DNA from 2 places in the Janthinobacterium sp. GW821-FHT03C08 genome. Region 2 is predicted to be linked to the other one. Evidence: riboswitches for the same ligand, from Rfam matches in the RefSeq annotation. Region 2 holds a riboswitch; the other holds the start of a gene.

Region 1 (7,400 bases), on a different contig from region 2:
GGAAAGAGCGGGGAGGCTGTCGTTCACCCATTCTATGTTGGCCAGGGCATGTGCCTTCATGCCCGCCTCGCGGAAGGCTGCAACGGGCTCAAGCGCGGTCACTTTGTGGCCTGAGCTTGCAAGCCACGCCGCGTCGCCGCCTGTCCCGGCGCCGATGTCGAGCACGGCGCTTGATATCGTCGGCAAGAGATGACTGACGGGCCGGTATTTATCAAGGAATGTAACGTTGTCGTATCGTGCAATGAGCTGCCCTGCGTTTTCTGCATAGCCCTCGGTGCCCGGGACAGTAGATGAGTCCATGGGATCCTGCATTTCCTGCATTATCAGTCGTCTCCTCTGGCAATGTCCATTTCTGCAGTCATAACGGCTTTTCTTCCGCTTGCTGATGCGCTTGCCGCAGCGCCTTCACCGGCAATTGAAAAAAGCGCGGCACCATGGCCGGCGACAGCGCGTCGCCGCCGTCCGCCATGGCCAGGCGGCCGCTCAACAGCAGCATCACGTAGCCGTGGCCCAGCGACCAGCCGGCGCTGGCGGCGGCCTTGTCCCAGCGCGGGTCGAGGCCCGCCTCGCGCACGGCGGCGCCCGCCGTCTGCAGCACATACTGGAAGCACGCTTGCGCCGCCTCCTGCAGGACGGGGAACTGGCGCACGTCCTGGTGTTCGAACATCAGCCGGTAGTGGGCTGGCGCGGTCAGGGCGAATTCGATGTATTGCTGGCCTAGCAATTGAAAGCGCTGTTCGGCGGGCAAGCTGCCCGGCGGCGGCAGCTGCGTTTCCCATTTCCGTATCAGGCTGGCAAAGCCGGCGGCCGCCACCTCGGCCAGCAGGGCTTCCTTGCTGGGGAAGTGGCGGTACACGGCGGCGACCGACACGCCCACCGTGCGCGCCAGTTCGCGCAGCGACAGGGCGGCGTCATGCTGCTGCGCCAGTTGCGCGATGGTGGCGGCGACCAGGGTGTCGCGCAGGTTGCCGTGATGGTAAGTGGTCATTGCGGTTGTCATTCGATGTTATCGCTGTTCACATTGTCGTGTATGATGGGCATGTTATCACTGAAAACATGGAGAGCACATGCATGAGATGAACATTGCCGTCCGCACCGTGGACTTGCCGCCAGGCGCCAGCATCGCCCCGCTGTATCCCGGCAGCAACCTGGCCGACGCCTACGCCGTCGACTTGCCCACCGCGCAGGCGCGCCAGATGGACATGCAGAGCCTGGCGCGCCAGCTGCTGGGCAAGCAGCCGGGCTGGGCGCGCAAGCTGATGGTGCTGCGCGACGCCATCGTGGCGCGTTTCGGCATCCGGACGGCAAAACAGATGGAAGCGCGGCCCGGCAAGCGCATCGGCATCTTCCGCATCTATGCCGTCAGCGACGACGAAATCATCCTGGGCGAGGATGACAGCCACCTGGACTTTCGCCTGTCCGTGCTGCGCAACAGGGACGCGGGGCGCCATGGCAGCGTGACCGTCTCCAGCGTCGTGCATTGCCATAACCGGGTGGGGCGTGCCTACATCCTGCTGATCCGTCCGTTTCACAAGCTGATCGTGCGCCATTCGCTGGCGCGGGCGGCCAGGACGGGCTTCGCCTGAGGCGGGGAGTGGCGAGCGGCAAGGGCAATCTTGCTTATTCATGGCCGGTATTGCATACTGCACCACCAGCCTCATCACGATTCCCATGAACGATACGCTTCTCCTGCTGGGTTTTGCCACCACGCCGCTTGAACTGATTTCCTTTGTCCTGGCACTGACAACCGTTGCGCTGAACATCCGCCAGAATCACTGGGCGTGGCTGTTCGCCATCATTTCCTCGGCCGCCTACGGTTTCGTGTTTTTCGAGTCGCGCCTGTATGGCGACATGGCCTTGCAACTGCTGTTCATCAGCGTCTCGTTCTGGGGCTGGTACCAGTGGCTGCACCCGTCCAGCGGCGGCACGACCCTGCCCGTGACGCGCCTCGATGGCCGCGGCTGGCTAGCCTGCGCCGCGGGCTGGCTCGTGGGCTTTCTGCTCATCGCCTGGCTGCTGACGACGACGGACACGGACGTGCCGCACGCGGACGGCTTCCTCACGGCGGGCAGCCTGGTGGGGCAATTCTTGCTGTCGCGCAAGAAGCTGGAAAACTGGGTCGCCTGGATCATCGTCGATGTGCTGTACGTGTGGCTGTACGTGCACAAGGGCCTGGCCCTGACGGCCGTGCTGTATGCCTTCTTTGTCGTGATGGCCGTCATCGGCCTGCTGGCGTGGCGCAAGTCGGCGCCGGCCGCGCCCGGCGCGATGGTCCTCAAGTGACGGCGCACTGCATGCGCGTGGCCATCCTGGGGGCGGAATCGTCGGGCAAGTCGACCCTGGCGGCCGCGCTGGCGGAGCGTTACGGCAGCGTCTGGGTACCGGAATACCTGCGTGAATTCGTGGAAAGCCAGGGCAGGGTGCCCGTCGCGGAAGACCAGTATGGGATTGCGCTAACGCAAGTCGAGCGCGAGGCGGCCGCCGCCGCGCAAGCGAAGCGCTTCCTGTTTTGCGACACGACGCCCTTGATGACGGTGGTCTACAGCCGCCATTACTTTGCCGGCGCCGATGCGCCGCTGGCGGCCCTGGCCGCTGCCACGCATTACGACCTGACGCTGGTGACGGCGCCCGACAGCCCGTGGGTAGCCGATGGCCTGCAGCGCGAGTCGGAAGCCGTGCGCCAGCTGATCTACCGCCTGCTGCTCGACGAGCTTGACACGCGCGGCATCGCCTACCACGTGCTGCACGACAGCCTGGAGGCGCGCCTGGCCCAGGCGGCGCCCCTGCTGCAGGCGCTCGCTGCGGCGCCTGCCATTTCCTTTCCCTACAACGCCTAACAAAACCGTAGCGAGCGGCAGCGAGTTGTGGCCGAGAAGCGGAGCTGTGCGAATGCACAGTGAGCATCGGAAGCCGCAAATCGCGACGCGCAGTAGGTTTGGTTAGGTGTTTAAAAGTCGAACTGCGCCGAGACCTTGAACGTGCGGCTGGCGCCCGGGAACAGATAGCCGCCCGCGTCCGGCGTCACGTCGCGCCAGTAGAACTTGTCCGTCACGTTATTGATGGTGGCGCGCAGCACGGCCGACGTGCCCGCCAGGCGCGTGGCATAGGCGGCACCGAGGTTGAACACGCTGTACGACGGCACGAAGGTGGTGTTGCTGAATTCAAAGGCCTTCTTGCCCGCATATTCCCAGCTGCCGTTCACGTTCAGGCCTGCCACTTGCGGCACGGCATAGTCGGCGCGCACGGCCGCCTTCAGGGCCGGCACGTTGGGCACGCGCTTGCCGTCCAGGTCCGCATTGCCCGTGCCGGACTGCTGGCTGTTCAAGGCCGTGAGCGAGGCGCCCAGGCTCAGGTTGGCACTGGCCTTGCCCTGGGCCGACAGTTCCAGGCCCCGGTGCTGGGCCTGGCCTGCGCGCACGAAGTTGTAGGTGCTCATGCTGCTGTCGAGGTACTGGTTGAATTCCAGGCCCTTGCGGATCTGGAACAGGCTGGCCGCGACCATGAAGTCCGGCGTCACATCGGCCTTCACGCCGAACTCGAGCTGTTTCGAGCGGCTCGGCGTCAGTTCCACGTTGGCATTGTTGGCATAGCGGTCGGCCGTGCCGCCATGTTCCATGCCGTGCGAGTAGGATGCATACACGGCGATATTGTCTTGCGGGTTGTACACCAGCGCCACGTTGGGCAGCAGGAAGTCATGTTTGGCGCGGATTTCCGTGGCGGCCTTAAGCACGTACTGGTAGCCGTCGACATCGATATGGCGCAAGCCGCCATGCAGTTTCCAGTTCTGGCCCAGGCTGACGATGTCCTGCACGAAGACGGATTTTTCCTTGTCGTTGCGCACCAGGCGCACGGGGCCCGTGACGCCATCGGACGGAGCCACGACGACGGGGTGGTAGATGTTGCTGATGCCCACTTCATCATAGACGTACAGGCCGGCGCGGTCCTTGCGGTTGAAATACGACACGCCGGCCGTGAATTCATGGCGCAGGCTGCCCGTGGCAAACTTGCCCTGGAGCATGGCTTGCGCGCTCAGGGGCTTCTTCGTTTCGCCGAGGCTGCGGTAGTCCCACACGGAAAAATCGCCATTGCTGCAGAACACGGGGTTCCAGCCTTCCGGGCTGCAGCCATACGGATACGCCGTGTAGTCGTCGCGCTTGAACGAGTGCTGGTTGGCCGACAGGGTGGCATGCCAGTCGTCATTGAAGGCGTACTGGAAGCGCAGGCCCAGGTTGCTGGTGACGGTTTCCACCGGGTGCGTCCACGGCTGCTTGTTGAGCATGGTGTCGGCGCTGACGTTCGCGGGCAGGCTGCCATTGCTCAGCAGCTGGAAGCCGGGCGCCGTCACCTGCGCCTTGTCCTGGTAGTCGGCATCGAGCTGCAGCAGGGCCTGGGGTGACATCTGCCAGTCGAAGGCGCCGGAAATGAACTTGCGGTTGCCGTCGGCGCCCTGGATGTAGGAGCGCAGGCGTTCGGCCGCCACGTTGATCCGGTAGCCGAAGCGCCGGTCTTCCAGGCGGCCGCCCAGGTCGACGGCGCCGTACAGGGTGCCCCGCTCGCGCGTTTCCACGGTGACGGTGCGCAGCGGCGCGGCGGTGGGGCGCTTGACGATGAAGTCGATCACGCCGCCCGGCGCGGCCATGCCTGCCTGCAAGCCGGCCAGGCCTTTCAGCACTTCGATGCGTTCCTTGTTTTCCAGCGGAATCTGCGTGTCGCCGGGAATGGCCACGCCATCCTTGCGGTAGCTGGAGTTGTTGTCGAGTTCAAAGCCGCGGATGGTGAATTGCTCCGCGTAGCCGACGGCGTTGTAGGAATCGTTGATGCTGGCGTCCAGCTTGACGGCATCGCTGAGGTTGCGGATTTGCAAGTCTTGCAGCTCTTTTTGCCCGATCACGGTGACGGCGGCCGGCGTCTGCAGCAGCGGCGCATCGGAAAAGCCGCCGACGGAGGCGCGCTTGGCGGCCGGGGCCTTGCTGGCCGTGACGACCACTTCGGCCATGTTCTGGGCTGGTGCTTCGGCGGCATCGGCGGCATCGGCGGTGTCGCCGGCGGCCAGGGCAGGCGCGGCAAACGCGTGCAGGATGGCCAGGGTCAAAGCGGAAATAGATAAATTCGGTGTGGACATAGATTGCTCGTGGTTCAAGCCGTCTCGGGAAAGAGCACGGCAGGCTGCTTGTTCGGCTGGCGCCAACGCAGGAGCTATCAAAGGAGGGAGGTACTTTGCGCTTTCCTTCGCTGGCATTATCCAGATCAGGTACGAAGGGTATCTCTCACCCGGATGACTACTCCAGGACCCCTAGCGAATTGATAGCTTAGCATGAACCACGGCCCGCTGTCCCACCCTGCCGACCGTTTTACAACACTGCAGGTCGAAACTACAGACTCAGCTCCAGCACCTTGCGGCTGACTTCCGGCGTCACCTCGCGCTGCTCGCCCAGGGCCGTCATGCCGTGCGCTTCCAGGGCGGCCACGACGGCGTCCACGCTGGCATGGTTCAGGCCGTAGTCGGCCAGGCGCGTCTTGACGCCCATGTGGCGGAAAAAGAATTCCGTGCGGGCGATGGCGGCCTCGATGCGGCCATCCTCGTCGCCGCCATCGAGGCCCCACACGCGCGCCGCGTACTGCAGCAGCTTGGCGCGCTTGGCCTGCTTGCGCACGCGCAGCATGCTGGGCAGGATGATGGCCAAGGTCTGCGCGTGGTCGAGTTCGTACAGGGCCGTCAATTCGTGGCCGATGGCGTGCGTGGACCAGTCTTGCGGCACGCCCACGCCGATCAGGCCGTTCAAGGCCAGGGTGGCGCTCCACATCACGTTGGCGCGCACGTCATAGTCGTCCGGCTGCGACAGGGCTTTCGGTCCTTCCTCGATCAGGGTCAGCAAAATGCCTTCGGCGAAGCGGTCCTGCACGGAAGCATTCACAGGGTAGGTCAGGTATTGCTCCATCACGTGCGCAAACGCATCGACGACGCCGTTGCCCACCTGGCGGAGCGGCAAGGTAAACGTTTTCGTGGGGTCCAGCACGGAAAATTTAGGATACACCTTGCGGCTCATGAAGGAGCGCTTTTCCTGCGTGGCCTTGCGCGTGATCACGGCCGAGCCATTCATTTCCGAACCCGTGGCCGGCAAGGTCAGGACCGTGCCGAAGGGCAGGGCCGCTTCGACGATCTTGCCGCCCCTGGCCAGGATGTCCCAGGCTTCGCCCTCATGCAGGGCGGCGGCGGCGATGAACTTGGTGCCGTCGACCACGGAACCGCCGCCGACAGCCAGCAGGAAATCGATGCGCTCGCTTTTCACGAGGGCGACGGCCTGCATCAGCGTTTCATAGCCGGGATTGGGTTCGATGCCGGCAAATTCCAGCACCGTGTGGCCGGCCAGCGCCGCCCGTACTTCATCGTAGACGCCGTTCTGCTTGATGCTGCCGCCGCCGTAGGTCATGAGCACTCGGGCCTGCGGCGGGATCAGCGCCGTGATGGCGGCGATCTGGCCCTGGCCGAAGAGGATTTGCGTCGGATTGTAAAAGTCGAAATTGAACATGGGGCTCCCGCTGCGGATGTGTAGGGTAGGCTGCTGCCGAGCCATGATTATGGCCGAACGGGTGGAATCGTGTCGTGGACGCTTGAGCTTTTCGCCCGCGCGGCGGAGAATGCAGCCGATGTCACCCACCACGCGAAAAGGAATGCGCATGACCACCCTCCCACTGGAAGAATCCGACCTGCCCGCCACGGCGCTGGACATGCACCGCGCCATCGGCGCCGCCATCGCCGCGCTGCAGGTGCTGGACTTGAACAGCCAGCGCTTCGAGGCCTGCACGGACCCGGAACTGCGCCGCGTGCTGGCGCATGCGGGCGACACCAGCCGCAAGGAAGTGGCCATGCTGCTCGAATGGATGCGCCGCCGCGACGCCCGCCTGGACAAGGAAATGAAGGAAGCGCTGTTCAAGGCGGGTCCCATCGTGGCGCAGTACCATTACGATCAGAACGTGCTGTAACTATTGGTTTGTTGCTGTGGCGTACCATACGCCACTCCGGCGCCGTTTCGCGTAGACTGTGCCCCGATCACGATTTTGGGGGAGTTTGCAGAAATGAAATCATTACCATACCGAGAAGGCAGCTGGTTTGCCGTGCCCCTGCCGGGCGGCGGCTATGCCGTCGGCGTGGTGGCGCGCAGGGCGCCTGCCGGGCGCATCATGCTGGCGTATATGTTCGGGCCGAAGCGCGACAGCCTGCCCACGCTGGAAGAGGTGGAAGGCTTGCGGCCGGAACAGGCCGTGCGCCGCCTGCGCACGGGCGACATGGCCCTGCTCAACGAGCGCTGGCCCCTGCTGGGCGACAGCCGCCGCTGGGAGCGCGACGACTGGCCCATGCCGGCCTTCATCCGCCGCAATGAATCCCTGCAGCGCGCCTG
Region 2 (7,400 bases):
GCAACCCAGTTCCATGGCGATGGCCGCGTCCGACGCCGTGCCCACGCCCGCATCGACGAGCACGGGCACTTTCGCCTGGTCGATGATCAAGGACAAATTCCACGGATTCAGGATGCCCATGCCCGAGCCGATCAATGACGCCAGCGGCATGACGGCCACGCAGCCGATGTCTTCCAGGATCTTCGCCTGGATGGGATCGTCGCTGCAGTAGACCATCACGTCGAAGCCATCCTTGACCAGCGCCTCGGCCGCGACCAGGGTTTCTGGCATGTGCGGAAACAGCGTCTTTTCATCGCCCAGCACTTCCAGCTTCACCAGGTTACGCCCGCCCAGCAGTTCGCGCGCCAGTTGCAAGGTGTAGACGGCGTCTTTCGCGTTGTAGCAGCCGGCCGTGTTCGGCAGTATCGTGTACTGGTCCGGCGGCACGAAGTCCAGCAGGCTGGGCGCGTGCGGGTCCTGGCCGATGTTGACCCTGCGGATGGCCACCGTGATGATCTGCGCTTCCGCCGCGTCCGTCGCTTCGCGCGTCTGCGGCAAATCCTTGTACTTGCCGCTGCCCACCAGCAGGCGCGATTGATATTGCTTGCCTGCGATGGTCAGCAGGTCCTTGTTTGTTTCCGTATTCATATTCTGTTCCTTGTCTTTTCTCAACTTAGCCGCCGCCGATGGCGCGGACGATCTCCACCTGGTCCTGCGTCTGCAAGACCTGTCCCGGCCACGCCTTGCGCGGCACGACGTTGCGGTTGACGGCCAGCGCCAGCGCCTGGTTTTCCAGCGACAGGGCGGCGATCAATTGGTCGAGTGTCTGTCCCCGCGGCACCTGATGCGGTGCGCCGTTGAGCGTGATATGGATCAATGCAGTCATCGCGCCCTCCTTCAGACCTTGCGGTACAGCTCGGCGCCGTTCTTGATGAATTCGATGGCTTTCACTTCCATGCCCTGCTGCAGCGCCTTGTCTTCCGCGATGCCCATGCCGGCCGCGTATTCGCGCACTTCCTGCGTGATCTTCATGGAACAGAAATGGGGGCCGCACATGGAGCAGAAATGCGCCACCTTGGCCGAATCCTTGGGCAAGGTTTCATCGTGGAATTCGCGCGCCTTGTCCGGGTCCAGGCCGATGTTGAACTGGTCGTCCCAGCGGAATTCGAAGCGGGCCTTCGACAGGGCGTTGTCGCGGATCTGCGCACCCGGATGGCCCTTCGCCAGGTCGGCCGCGTGCGCCGCGATCTTGTAGGTGATGATGCCGTCCTTGACGTCGTTCTTGTTGGGCAAGCCCAAATGCTCCTTCGGCGTCACGTAGCACAGCATGGCCGTGCCGTACCAGCCGATCAGGGCCGCGCCGATGCCCGACGTGATGTGGTCGTAGCCGGGCGCGATATCGGTGGTCAGCGGGCCCAGGGTGTAGAACGGCGCTTCGCCGCACTGGTCCAGCTGTAAGTCCATGTTTTCCTTGATCAATTGCATGGGCACGTGGCCGGGGCCTTCGATCATCACTTGCACGTCGTGCTTCCAGGCAATTTGGGTCAGCTCGCCCAGGGTCTTCAGTTCGCCCAGCTGCGCCTCGTCGTTGGCGTCGTAGATGGAGCCGGGACGCAAGCCGTCGCCCAGCGAGAACGACACGTCGTAGGCCTTCATGATTTCGCAGATCTCTTCGAAATGCGTGTAGAGGAACGATTCCTGGTGGTGCGCCAGGCACCACTTTGCCATGATGGAGCCGCCGCGCGAAACGATGCCCGTCAGGCGCTTGGCCGTCATCGGCACGTAGCGCAGCAACACGCCCGCGTGGATGGTGAAGTAGTCGACGCCCTGCTCGGCCTGCTCGATGAGGGTGTCGCGGAAGATTTCCCACGTCAGATCTTCGGCCTTGCCGTTGACCTTTTCCAGCGCCTGGTAGATGGGCACGGTGCCGATGGGCACGGGACTGTTGCGGATGATCCATTCGCGCGTCTCGTGGATATGTTTACCTGTGGACAGATCCATGACGTTGTCGCCGCCCCAGCGGATGGCCCAGGTCATCTTTTCCACTTCCTCGCCGATGGACGAAGTCACGGCCGAATTGCCGATATTCGCGTTGATTTTCACCAGGAAATTGCGGCCGATGATCATCGGCTCCACTTCCGGGTGGTTGATGTTGGCGGGGATGATGGCGCGGCCGCGGGCGATTTCCTCGCGCACGAATTCGGCCGTGATTTCGGCGGGAATGCTGGCGCCGTAGGCCTGGCCCGGGTGCTGGCGGCCCATCAGGTCGGCCAGGCGTTCGCCCATGGGGCCGGACGCCTTGAGTTCGCGCAAATACTCTTGCCGGCGCATGTTTTCGCGGATGGCGACGAACTCCATTTCCGGCGTGATGATGCCTTGCCGGGCGTAATGCATCTGCGTCACGTTCTTGCCGGCGATGGCGCGGCGCGGCTTGCGGTGCAGGTTGAAACGCAGCTCGGCCAGTTTCGGGTCCGCCAGGCGGGCGATGCCGTAATCGGACGTCGGCCCCGGCAGCTCTTCCGTATCGGCCCGCTCCATGATCCATGGCAGGCGCGGCGTGTCCAGGCCCGAGCGGATGTCGATCTGCACGTCCGGGTCCGTGTACGGGCCGGAGGTGTCGTAGACGTAGATGGGCGGGTTCTTTTCGCCGCCGAACGACGCTTCCGTGTCGGACTGGCTGATTTCGCGCATGGGCACGCGGATGTCGGGGCGGCTGCCCTGCACGTAGATCTTGCGCGAATTGGGCAGCGGCGCGATGGCGGCTTCGTCGACCGTGGCGGTGGCGGAGAGGAATTTCGGATTGGCGTTCATTTTGGCTCCTTGGCTAGACTATTTTTAAGCCTGGAGCCAGCTAAGGAGGTTCGGAATTGCGCACGCGGAAAAGCGGGGTGCGGTCATCCTAAAGCTTCCCTTCGCTGGCATTATCCAGATCAGGTTCGGAGGGTATTTCTCACCCGCGCTTGCACCGTGTTTCCACAGCGAAAGGCAGGACCCCTAGCGTTTGCCGCCTTGCGGCAGCGAGCCAATTATACGCGTTTCAAGACGCGTGGCCAGATGATTTCTTGCAGTTGTCGTCTTTGTGTATCTGCTGCGCCGCAACAGATGACGGCGCCTATTGCTTCTTGCCCCAGCGCCAGCGCGTCGGTTCGCCTTTCAGCCAGCACACGCCGACGAGCGCGCCGGCGATGACGGCTTCATAGACGATGTACAGGGCCAGCGATTCCTGCGGCGGGAAGAGGAAGGCGCCGCAGGCAAACAGCCCCAGGGCGGCCAGGAAGACCAGCCAGCCTTGCCAGGTGATGGGCATGCCCCAGCCCCAGCCATAGGTCTTGGCGGGGAACCAGTAGCGCGGGGGCGTTGCCGGAGGCGATTTGTCAGCCATGATGCATTCCTTGTCGATATCGATACCGGCAAGTATAAAGCAGCCCGCCGCCCGTCAAGCCTTGCGCAGGCGCTGCGTGACGTCGAGGCCGATGCCGCGGTAGCCGATGAAGCGGCTGCCATTGTCGAACATCGGTTCGCCGCTCACCTGCAGGTACTGCGTGCTGCCGTCCCCGTTCGTGCGGCTGTAGATAAAGTCGAGGAATGGTTCCCGCGCAGCAATCTTGGCGTCGAGCAAGGCGCGCTCGCTGGCATTCCAGCGCTGCGGCTCTTCCTCGCTGCCGATGCCCAGCATGTCGGCCACGGGGCCGGAAAAGCGCGTCAAATTGCCCTGCGCATCCTGTTCCCAGTACCAGTCGGACGACAGTTCCGTGAAGCGCTGGAAGCGCGCTTCGCTTTCGCGCAATTCCGCCGTGCGGTCTTCCACCATCTTTTCCAGCGACTTGCTGTATTCGCCCAGCTTCTGGTACAGCAAGCGCACTTCCAGCATGTTGTGGATGCGCGTCTTGACTTCCACCAGGTCGAAGGGCTTGCTGACGAAATCCTTGGCGCCCGCCTGCAGGGCGCGCAGCTTGTGACCGGGCTGGGCCGTGATCACCAGCACGGGCAGGTAGCTGCCCGCTTCGAGGTCGCGCAAGCCTTCCATGACTTCGAAGCCATCCATTTCCGGCATCTGCAAGTCGAGCAGGATCAGGTCGTAGCGGTGCTGCTGGTGCAGCGCGCGCACGGCTTGCGGGTCCATGGTGGACGTGATGCGCGTGTAGCCGGCGCTGCGCAGCACCTGCTCGAGCAGCATGACGTTGGCCTCCTGGTCATCGACGATGAGGATGCTGGCGTTCAGGATCTCGGTGGCTTGAAGCATGGCGGTATTCCTAAAAATGGGTGCTGAATTAGCGTACTGCGTGAATGTCGTCGGCCAGGCCATGCGCAGCCGCATGGTGCAGGGCCACGTCGAGCGCGTCCATGAATTCGACGACCTTGATGGGCTTGGTCAGATAGCGGAAGAAACCCGCCTGCAAGCCCTTTTCGATGTCGCGCGGCACGGCGTTGGCCGACAGGGCCATGACGGGAATGTGGCGGGTCAGCGGATCGCCGAGCAGGATGTGCAGGGCGCCATAGCCGCTGATGCCGGGCAGGTTGATATCCATCAAGATCACGTCTGGCTGGTAGGTGCGCGCCAAGTCGATGCCCAGGTGCGCATCGATGGCCGTCAGCAGCTTCAAGTCGCTGCGGCGGGCGATCAGTTGCTCCACCAGCGCCAGGTTGGCGGGATTGTCTTCCACGTACAGCAGGGTGCGCAGGCTTTCCTGCGGCTCCTGCACCTGTGGCAGCGCATCCCCATCGTCCAGCGCCAGTGCAGGCGCGCGGCTGGCGGCCAGCTCGAACCAGAAGGTAGTGCCCACGCCCACCGTGCTGTCGACGCCGATGGTGCCGCCCATCAACTCCACCAGCTGCTTGGTGACGACGAGGCCGATGCCCGTGCCCTCTTCCGTGCTGTTTTCCTGTCCCAGGCGGTTGAAGGGCTGGAACAGCTGCGCCACCTGGGCCGCATCGAGGCCGGCGCCGCTGTCGCGCACGCTCACGCGCACCTTCTCGCCGTGGCGGCTGCATTCGACGGTGACGGCGCCGCCGCCCTGGTTGTACTTGATGGCGTTCGACAGCAGGTTGATCATCACCTGTTTCACGCGCGTGCGGTCCGCATGCACGTAGAAGGCCTGGCCGCAGCGGGGGAAATGCAGGCGGATGCCGCGTTTTTCCGCCTGCGGCGCGATCATCGCCTGGCAATCCTGCAGCACGTCGAGCAGCGACATCGCCTCTTGCGACAGAGTCACCTTGCCCGATTCGATCATGGCCAGGTCGAGGATTTCATTGATCAAACGCAACAGGTACCAGCCGCCCTTGAGGATCTGCTCGATCGAACGCTGCTGCGGCGGGCTGGGCGGCGGCACGTCGGACGCCATCAGCTGGGCAAAGCCCAGCACGGCGTTCAGCGGCGTGCGCAATTCATGGCTCATGCTCGAGAGGAATTCGGATTTGGCGCGGTTGGCCTTTTCCGCCACCTGGCGCGCCTTTTTCAGCTCGGCATTATTGCTCTCGACGAGCGAGCGCGTGTACGCCTGCTGCTCCTGCAGGCGCTGGTCCAGCAGCGCCTGTTCCGCCTCGACCTGCTTGCGCGCCGTGTTGTCCGTGCCGATCAGCAGGTAGCCGATGACCTTGTTCTGCGCATCGCGCAAGGCCGTCACGGAGACGATGGCGGGAAAGCGGCTGCCATCGTTGCGGATGTGGGTCAGCTCATAGATGTCTTCGATGCCGCGCATGGCCTTGAAGAAGAGCGCTTCCACGCCCGGCGTGATGGGCGTGTCGAGCTCGACGCTGAGAGCGGCGGCGCGGGTGACGATTTCTTGCGCGTCAGAAATTCCGGCCGGCGTCAGCTTGTCGACGACGTCGCTGGCGGCATAGCCGAGCATGCGTTCGGCGCCCACGTTGAAGATCTGGATCACGCCCTGCGCATCGGTGGCGATGCACGAGAAATTGGCGCTGTTGAAGATGGCGTCCTGCAGGGCGCCCGCCTTGAGCACCTGGCGCGGCAGGCTGGCCGCCGCCGTGCGCCGGTACAGCGCCACCAGCATCAGCAACAGCAGGCCAAGCAGGGCCTCGATCAGGATCGCCGTATCGAACGGCGCACGCCAGGCCAGCGCGCCGACGGCCAGCAGCACGATGGCGCTGAACGAGAATGCCAGTGCCATGGGCCAGCGCGACGGGGCGCGATGGGGATTATTTTCAACTGAGTGCATGGGAAGCCCGGGCAATGAAACAGTAAGAGGGGGAAAGGGGGACTCAGGCGCCCTGGCGCTGGCGCACGTCCGACAGCAGGCGCGCGAATTCCTTCTTCACCACGCCATAGCATTCGCACACGTGGCCTTCGAGCCCGGCGCGGTCCAGCACGGAGATATGCCCGCGCCGGTAGCTGATGAAGCCGCGCTGCTGCAAGCGCCCTGCCGCTTCCGTCACGCCTTCGCGGCGCACGCCCAGCATGTTGGCGATCAGTTCCTGCGTCATGGTCAGCTCGCGGTTCGGCAGGCGGTCCATGGTCAGCAGCAGCCAGCGGCACAGCTGCTGCTCCACCGTATGGTGGCGGTTGCACACGGCCGTCTGCGACATCTGCGTGATCAGCGCTTGCGTGTAGCGCAGCAGCAAGCGCATGACGGGGCCGGCGCGATCGAACTCTGCCATCAGCAGGTGGGCCTTGAGCCGGTAGCCGACGCCGCCCGTCTGCACGACGGCGCGGCTCGGCGTCGAATTGCCGCCCATGAACAGCGACACGCCCACGATGCCCTCGTTGCCGACGCCGGCAATTTCCGACGAGCCGCCGTTTTCCAGCAGGTAATGGATGGAAACGATGGCGGTGGTGGGGAAATACACATGCTGCAGCTTGTCGCCCGAGTCGTAGATCACGTCGCCCAGCAGCATGGAGACTTGCTCCAGGTGGGGCGCCAGGCGCGCGAAATCGGCGTCGAGCATGGCGGCGAGCAAATGGTTTTGATTCGGGTTGTGCAGCTGGGCATGCGGACTCGACATGGGCAGTTTTCCTGGTTTCCAGTCGTCAGCTAGGGGGTAGATGAAAGGCGTCCGAACGAGGGTCGCCATGGTGTGCAGCGTAACACACTGCTTGCACGGTGGCCCGACTATATTTCTTATCGGCATGATCGTCCGTTCGGTACCGAACGGACCCTGCGGCGCCTGCCGCCCTACAGTCAGTCACTGCCCGGCCTGCCTGATCATGGATAGGCACCGGCGCTGCCACGGGACCCATCATGCAATCATTCTTCAAGCGCATCTCCATCTCCGTCTCCACCTCGGCCCTGCTGACCCTGGCCGTCGGGCTGTGCCTGACGGCCCTGTGCTATGTCTCGGCGCGGCAGATCGAAGCGGAAAGCGCCCGGCTGCTGTGGCAGCAGCATGCCAGCGGCCATGCGCTGAGCGCGGCCATGCTGCCCGCGCATGGACTGACCCTGGATGCGAACCGCCGCGGCTCGCTG

The links. A riboswitch is a leader RNA that binds a small molecule or an ion and turns the genes downstream of it on or off. The one in region 2 is predicted to bind thiamine pyrophosphate.
Region 1: linked by a shared signal. The riboswitch ahead of AC07VL_RS06870 (TonB-dependent siderophore receptor) and the one ahead of thiC (phosphomethylpyrimidine synthase ThiC) in region 2 are both predicted to bind thiamine pyrophosphate.

The regions. Positions count from the first base shown of each region.
Region 1 covers NZ_JBWKUP010000004.1:122,988-130,387, forward strand. The annotation lists gene AC07VL_RS06845 (class I SAM-dependent methyltransferase) at 1-300, opposite strand, end outside; gene AC07VL_RS06850 (TetR/AcrR family transcriptional regulator) at 359-988, opposite strand; gene AC07VL_RS06855 (DUF2867 domain-containing protein) at 1,068-1,586, shown strand; gene pnuC (nicotinamide riboside transporter PnuC) at 1,672-2,283, shown strand; gene AC07VL_RS06865 (AAA family ATPase) at 2,295-2,837, shown strand; gene AC07VL_RS06870 (TonB-dependent siderophore receptor) at 2,948-5,122, opposite strand; TPP riboswitch at 5,208-5,305, opposite strand; gene AC07VL_RS06875 (iron-containing alcohol dehydrogenase) at 5,373-6,530, opposite strand; gene AC07VL_RS06880 (ferritin family protein) at 6,679-6,984, shown strand; gene AC07VL_RS06885 (Imm26 family immunity protein) at 7,078-7,400, shown strand, end outside.
Region 2 covers NZ_JBWKUP010000011.1:107,808-115,207, reverse strand. The annotation lists gene AC07VL_RS17265 (thiazole synthase) at 1-627, opposite strand, end outside; gene thiS (sulfur carrier protein ThiS) at 653-856, opposite strand; gene thiC (phosphomethylpyrimidine synthase ThiC) at 877-2,790, opposite strand; TPP riboswitch at 2,870-2,985, opposite strand; gene AC07VL_RS17250 (hypothetical protein) at 3,092-3,361, opposite strand; gene AC07VL_RS17245 (response regulator) at 3,416-4,222, opposite strand; gene AC07VL_RS17240 (PAS domain-containing hybrid sensor histidine kinase/response regulator) at 4,251-6,107, opposite strand; gene AC07VL_RS17235 (Crp/Fnr family transcriptional regulator) at 6,199-6,939, opposite strand; gene AC07VL_RS17230 (putative bifunctional diguanylate cyclase/phosphodiesterase) at 7,176-7,400, shown strand, end outside.